One region of the Neobacillus sp. SRL179 genome, then DNA from elsewhere that is predicted to be linked to it. Evidence: a T-box and tRNA genes for the amino acid it is inferred to sense, from the RefSeq annotation. Region 1 holds a T-box; the other holds one or more tRNA genes.
What was found. A T-box is a leader RNA that pairs with one kind of tRNA and senses whether it is charged. The one in region 1 lies ahead of pheS (phenylalanine--tRNA ligase subunit alpha), so its partner is inferred to be a tRNA-Phe.
Positions count from the first base shown of each region.

Region 2: it encodes a tRNA-Phe, which carries the amino acid that the T-box ahead of pheS (phenylalanine--tRNA ligase subunit alpha) is inferred to sense. The anticodon was not compared.

Region 1 is NZ_OZ481792.1:3,617,218-3,620,591, forward strand. Features, by position in the region: gene pheT (phenylalanine--tRNA ligase subunit beta) at 1-708, opposite strand, end outside; gene pheS (phenylalanine--tRNA ligase subunit alpha) at 782-1,819, opposite strand; T-box leader at 1,968-2,208, opposite strand; gene AC4E8C_RS17930 (TrmH family RNA methyltransferase) at 2,269-3,018, opposite strand; gene sspI (small acid-soluble spore protein SspI) at 3,141-3,347, shown strand.
Region 2 is NZ_OZ481792.1:3,771,905-3,775,278, reverse strand. Features, by position in the region: rRNA gene rrf (5S ribosomal RNA) at 1-95, shown strand, start outside; tRNA gene AC4E8C_RS18785 (tRNA-Val) at 103-178, shown strand; tRNA gene AC4E8C_RS18780 (tRNA-Thr) at 202-277, shown strand; tRNA gene AC4E8C_RS18775 (tRNA-Lys) at 284-359, shown strand; tRNA gene AC4E8C_RS18770 (tRNA-Leu) at 373-454, shown strand; tRNA gene AC4E8C_RS18765 (tRNA-Gly) at 473-547, shown strand; tRNA gene AC4E8C_RS18760 (tRNA-Leu) at 553-641, shown strand; tRNA gene AC4E8C_RS18755 (tRNA-Arg) at 659-732, shown strand; tRNA gene AC4E8C_RS18750 (tRNA-Pro) at 739-815, shown strand; tRNA gene AC4E8C_RS18745 (tRNA-Ala) at 830-905, shown strand; tRNA gene AC4E8C_RS18740 (tRNA-Met) at 926-1,002, shown strand; tRNA gene AC4E8C_RS18735 (tRNA-Ile) at 1,028-1,104, shown strand; tRNA gene AC4E8C_RS18730 (tRNA-Ser) at 1,125-1,217, shown strand; tRNA gene AC4E8C_RS18725 (tRNA-Met) at 1,380-1,453, shown strand; tRNA gene AC4E8C_RS18720 (tRNA-Asp) at 1,457-1,533, shown strand; tRNA gene AC4E8C_RS18715 (tRNA-Phe) at 1,542-1,617, shown strand; tRNA gene AC4E8C_RS18710 (tRNA-His) at 1,642-1,714, shown strand; tRNA gene AC4E8C_RS18705 (tRNA-Gly) at 1,733-1,806, shown strand; tRNA gene AC4E8C_RS18700 (tRNA-Ile) at 1,811-1,887, shown strand; tRNA gene AC4E8C_RS18695 (tRNA-Asn) at 1,897-1,971, shown strand; tRNA gene AC4E8C_RS18690 (tRNA-Ser) at 1,977-2,067, shown strand; tRNA gene AC4E8C_RS18685 (tRNA-Glu) at 2,079-2,150, shown strand; gene glgB (1,4-alpha-glucan branching protein GlgB) at 2,663-3,374, shown strand, end outside.

The sequences.
Region 1 (3,374 bases):
GCCAATTTTTACATTTTTAATCACTTTTGCAATATATAGCGGGTTATCTTCTGGTGAATCCACCACAACACTTACGTAATCAGTTGCTTTCTCAGCTGCAGAATTTAGGTTCGTTTCAGGAAGTTTTACTTCTCTGCCGAGGATTGCTGCCACCTCATAGGCTACACCCAGCATACTTAAACAATCCGCCCGGTTTGGTGTTAAGCTTAGCTCTAAAACTTGATCATCTCTGCCTAAAAGTTCAAGAGCATTTACTCCGACCTCAGCATCCGCAGGGAAAACAAAGATTCCTTCCGAGTATTCCTTTGGTACCACTTTTCCTTCCATACCAAGTTCAGTTAAAGAACAAATCATTCCGTTTGATTCTTCTCCGCGCAATTTTGCCCGTTTGATTTTAAAATTACCTGGTAATACCGCTCCGGCTTTCGCAACGGCAACCTTTTGTCCCTGCGCCACATTCGGTGCGCCGCAAATAATTTGAACGGGAGATTCTTCGCCTACATCGACAAGACATTTACTTAATTTATCAGCATTCGGATGCTGTACACGCTCTAATACGTGACCGACTACAACACCTTTAATACCTTCATTAAGAACTTCTACTCCCTCAACTTCAATCCCGCTTTTGGTGATTTTTTCAGCTAACTCTGTTGCTGTTACTCCAGTTAAATCGATATAATCCTCGAGCCATTTGTACGAAACAAACATGTCGTCATCCTCCTTTATTATCCCTTTATAAAACTGAAGCCTCTTGTAAAAAATTCCGCTTCAGCCGTTCAACTTACTCGTGTTTTGAAAATTGTTTTAAGAAACGAACATCATTTGTATAGAAGTGTCTGATGTCATCAACACCGTATTTCAACATAGCAATTCGCTCAGGTCCCATTCCAAAGGCAAAACCTGTGTATTTTTTAGAGTCATAACCTGCCATCTCAAGTACGTTTGGATGAACCATCCCTGCACCAAGAATTTCAATCCAGCCTGTTTGTTTACAAACATTACAGCCATGACCACCACAAATTTTACAAGAGATGTCCATTTCAACAGATGGTTCCGTGAATGGGAAAAAGCTTGGTCTTAAGCGGATTTCACGATCTTCACCAAACATCTTTTTAGCAAAAATCTCTAGTGTTCCTTTAAGATCACTCATGCGAATGTTCTCACCGACAACGAGGCCTTCAATTTGCATGAACTGGTGTGAGTGTGTCGCGTCATCATTGTCACGACGGTATACCTTACCAGGGCAAATGATTTTGATTGGACCCTTTCCTTGGTTCTTTTCCATCGTCCGAGCCTGAACGGGTGATGTATGGGTACGAAGAAGAATGTCTTCTGTGATATAGAAAGAATCCTGCATGTCGCGAGCTGGATGCCCTTTCGGTAAATTAAGAGCTTCAAAGTTATAATAATCTTGCTCTACTTCTGGTCCTTCAGCAACCTGATAGCCCATTCCAATAAATAAATCTTCAATCTCTTCAATAATTCTTGTGAGCGGATGATGGTTTCCAGCTTTCACTGGACGGCCAGGCAGGGTCACATCAATGCTTTCAGATGCTAATTTTTCAAGAACAGCTGCTTCTTCTAATCCCTTTTGTTTTGATTCGATCTTTACTGCGATTGCTTCACGAACTTCATTCGCGAGCGCCCCCATAACCGGACGCTCCTCTGCAGAAAGCTTGCCCATTCCACGCAATACTTCTGTAATCGGACCTTTTTTCCCTAAATACGCCACACGAATTTCATTTAATTCTTTTAAGCTAGTCGACTGTTCAACTTTTTGAATAGCCTCTCCTTGCAATTCCTTTAAACGTTCTTGCATGTCTATTCCTCCTTAATTTTTATCGATAGAATGAGTGTCAGCACCATTAATAACGCGAACGCAGTAGAAAGGGTGTCAGGCACCATTAATAACCTGAATGCAGTAGAAAGGGTGTCAGGCACCGAAAAACAAAAAAACCCCATCCCTGGAAAGGGACGAGGTTTACTATTCGCGGTACCACCCTTGTAAACACGATATGTATAAAGATATTGTGTTCGCTTCATTCGGATAACGGCTTATGCCGATGCATCTTTACATTTATAACAAATGGTCCCGATGCCTACTCAGGAGGTGAACTTCGCTTACCCATTCCATAAAAGTGCTTCCAGTCCAGGCACTTTCTCCCTAAATGGTCATGATAAGGTACTTTTCTCCGTCATTGTATTTACTATAATCAATTGTTCACTATTATATAATATTTTTCCTTAAAAGGTCAAACGTGCTTTCGCCTATTTTTTTAAATAATAGAGTAAGATTCCCGTTGCTACGGCTACATTAAGTGACTCACTTTTACCGAAGATCGGAATATAAAGGTTGGTTGTGGTACTAGCAAGGATATCTTTGCCAACACCATTGCCCTCATTGCCGACAATCAAGGCAAACGAATCTTCAGGAGTAATATCTGTATAGACAGAGGCCCCTTCTAAAGCTGTTCCATAAACAGGTATATTTTTTTCTTGAAGTTTTTCGATCCATTCATGAAGGTTGCCTCTAATAATGGGAAGGTGAAAATGACTGCCTTGAGCCGACCTTAGCACTTTTGAGTTAAAAATATCAACGCTTCCTTGACCAATTACCACAGCTTCAATCCCGGCGGCATCAGCTGTTCGAATCATGGTCCCCAGATTACCTGGATCTTGAACGGCATCGATGAAAAGATAGGTTTTTGCGTCGTGAATTTTTGGATTTGGCTGCCGACATACAGCATAAATGCCCTGTGGGGCTTCTGTATCCGATAAAAGGTCTGAAATTTCCTCCGTAACCGAAGTAACAAGTGTTGAGCCAATATCCCAACGCGGCGGTATTTCTACTTTTTCAGAAATAATGATTTCGATAATTTGCTCGCCTTGTTTCAGCGCTTCCTCTACTAAATGAAAACCTTCCACCAAAAACGAGTCAGTCTTATCCCGTTCTTTTTTCGTTAAAAGTTTTTTCCATTGTTTTACTTTAGGATTATTGACAGATTCAATATATTTCAAAACCGGTTCTCCTTTTAAATTGCTGTGTTGATTTTCTCATTATAGCCCATTTTTCATACATAATAAAACCAAAAACTAGAAATGATAGTAAGGAATGAAGGTAAACAAAAGGAGTGTGTAGTATGGATTTAAATTTACGCAATGCCATAATTCAAAACGTTTCTGGGAATACGCAAGACCAATTAGAAGATACGATTGTAGATGCGATTCAAAATGGCCAGGAAAAAATGCTTCCGGGACTTGGCGTCCTGTTTGAAGTGATCTGGAATAATTCCTCTGCAGACGAGAAAAAAGAAATGCTGTCCACACTAGAAAATGGTTTGAAGTAATAATAGTTGATTAAGCTGCCCGAGCTC
Region 2 (3,374 bases), 150 kb from region 1:
TCACACCCGTTCCCATACCGAACACGGAAGTTAAGCTTCTCAGCGCCAATGGTAGTTGGGACATGCGTCCCTGTGAGAGTAGGACGTTGCCAGGCAATATATGGAGGATTAGCTCAGCTGGGAGAGCATCTGCCTTACAAGCAGAGGGTCGGCGGTTCGATCCCGTCATCCTCCACCATATATTATTCCAAATTATTATTTGCCGGGGTAGCTCAATTGGTAGAGCAACTGACTTGTAATCAGTAGGTTGGGGGTTCAATTCCTCTCGCCGGCACCACTATACGAGCCATTAGCTCAGTTGGTAGAGCATCTGACTTTTAATCAGAGGGTCGAAGGTTCGAGTCCTTCATGGCTCACCATTTAAATGAATATGCGGGTGTGGCGGAATTGGCAGACGCACCAGACTTAGGATCTGGCGCCGCAAGGCGTGGGGGTTCGACTCCCTTCACCCGCATCATTTAATTTCTTATATGCGGAAGTAGTTCAGTGGTAGAACATCACCTTGCCAAGGTGGGGGTCGCGGGTTCGAATCCCGTCTTCCGCTCCATTAATGCCGGGGTGGCGGAACTGGCAGACGCACAGGACTTAAAATCCTGCGGTAGGTGACTACCGTACCGGTTCGATTCCGGTCCTCGGCACCATTACAACAAATTCATATGCGCCCTTAGCTCAGCTGGATAGAGTGTTTGACTACGAATCAAAAGGTCGGGAGTTCGAATCTCTCAGGGCGCATTATTTCGGGAAGTAGCTCAGCTTGGTAGAGCACTTGGTTTGGGACCAAGGGGTCGCAGGTTCGAATCCTGTCTTCCCGACCATCTCCTTTTCAAATGGGGTCTTAGCTCAGCTGGGAGAGCGCCTGCTTTGCACGCAGGAGGTCAGGGGTTCGATCCCCCTAGACTCCACCAAAATTTAAATTTGAATATTTGGCGGTGTAGCTCAGCTGGCTAGAGCGTACGGTTCATACCCGTAAGGTCGGGGGTTCGATCCCCTCCGCCGCTACCAATATCATTTAAAAGTACTTCAACTTGGACCTTTAGCTCAGCTGGTTAGAGCAGACGGCTCATAACCGTCCGGTCGTAGGTTCGAGTCCTACAAGGTCCACCATGAAACTTTATATTACACACGGAGGAATACCCAAGTCTGGCTGAAGGGATCGGTCTTGAAAACCGACAGGCGGGTAACACCGCGCGGGGGTTCGAATCCCTCTTCCTCCTCCATAATTTTTATGCCTTTTATTGTCGCGGGGTGGAGCAACGAGCATTGCTTCAGTGAATAATCTGCGAGTTGTGTCAATCGAATCGCTGCTTGAATTAGCTTACTGAGATTGATACAGTCCATGCAAGCTTGGAGCATAGATTCACCGAATTATTTATTATTGTCGCGGGGTGGAGCAGTCTGGTAGCTCGTCGGGCTCATAACCCGAAGGTCACAGGTTCAAATCCTGTCCCCGCAATACGGTCTGGTAGTTCAGTTGGTTAGAATGCCTGCCTGTCACGCAGGAGGTCGCGGGTTCGAGTCCCGTCCAGACCGCCACTAAGTGTGGCTCAGTAGCTCAGTCGGTAGAGCAAAGGACTGAAAATCCTTGTGTCGGCGGTTCGATTCCGTCCTGAGCCACCATTTTTAATTGAATATATTCTTATGGCGGCTGTGGCGAAGTGGTTAACGCACCTGATTGTGGTTCAGGCATTCGTGGGTTCGATTCCCATCAGCCGCCCCTTTTAAAAATTATTATGCGGGTGTAGTTTACTGGTAAAACCTCAGCCTTCCAAGCTGATGTAGTGGGTTCGATTCCCATCACCCGCTCCAATTGGGGCCTATAGCTCAGCTGGTTAGAGCGCACGCCTGATAAGCGTGAGGTCGATGGTTCGAGTCCATTTAGGCCCACCATTTTAATGTTCCGCAGTAGCTCAGTGGTAGAGCTATCGGCTGTTAACCGATCGGTCGTAGGTTCGAGTCCTACCTGCGGAGCCAATTATGGGGAAGTACTCAAGTGGCTGAAGAGGCGCCCCTGCTAAGGGTGTAGGTCGGGTGACCGGCGCGAGGGTTCAAATCCCTCCTTCTCCGCCATAAATATAATCGGCCCCTTGGTCAAGCGGTTAAGACACCTCCCTTTCACGGAGGTAACACGGGTTCGAGTCCCGTAGGGGTCATAGATAAAAACTGATAACATACTGTTATCAGTTTTTTTGTATGCAATTTTTTATGAAAAGACAGATGGTGTCAGTAGAATATAAATACGCTTTTGATTTGAGATAAAATTAAGTCTTCCAAAACCTTCATTTCCTTTCCTGCAAAAGGCAGCATAAAAGATTAAATTTATTATATTAAAATAATATTTAACTGGTTATCTTCTCTTTAAAAATGATTGATACCGCTTACATTTGCCTCGTTTACAATGTATATCACCCAACTAAATTATTAATAAATAAATAACTTTTTTGACCTTAATTTTATAAAATTTTATAAAAAACTTGATAAAATTCTGTCATATATTGACGAGATTTTTGTCGTTTTGTGTTTAATTATGCTGAAAAAGGGTAAACAGTATCATCTTACATCAATTGTTGTCGGAAAAGATAAAAAAGTTTTTTGAGGCTTATGCTTCATTTGCACTTATAATTGTTCAAAGAAATACATATTTTCATTGAGGATGAGGAGAGCCATGACTGTGAATACGTTATACCCAACCGATTATCAGCTGCATTTGTTCCATGAAGGCAGCTTTTACCAGAGTCATCAGCTTTTTGGCGCTCATATTTTTAAGAATTCCGATCAAGTGTATACAAGGTTTTGTGTGTGGGCTCCAAATGCTTATCAAGTGAGGCTTACAGGCGATCTTAATAACTGGAATGGTGAAGGATATGAACTACAGAAAGTAAATGATGAGGGAGTTTGGGCGATTATAATTAATCAGGATCTTACCGGAACCATTTATAAGTATGAAATTATTACACATTTCGGTGAAAAGCTCCTTAAGGCAGATCCATTTGCCTTTTACTCGGAAGTCAGACCCCAAACAGCATCGATTGTCTATTCCAATGAGGAATATGACTGGCAAGATGATCATTGGATGAAGCGAAGAGAAAGAAAAAACATTTTATCGGAACCAGCAGTCATTTATGAAGTCCATCTTGGTTCGTGGAAAAAGCATCTAGACGGCAGCTACTTCACCTATAGGGAATTGGTGTTAGAACTTATACCCTACGTACTTGAACATGGGTTTACTCATATAGAGTTGTTACCACTCGTTGAGCATCCGCTCGACGCCTCTTGGGGATATCAAGGAACAGGTTACTTTTCCGTTACCTCAAGGTATGGGAATCCAGATGACTTTAAATATTTTGTGGACCAATGTCACCAGAATGGAATTGGTG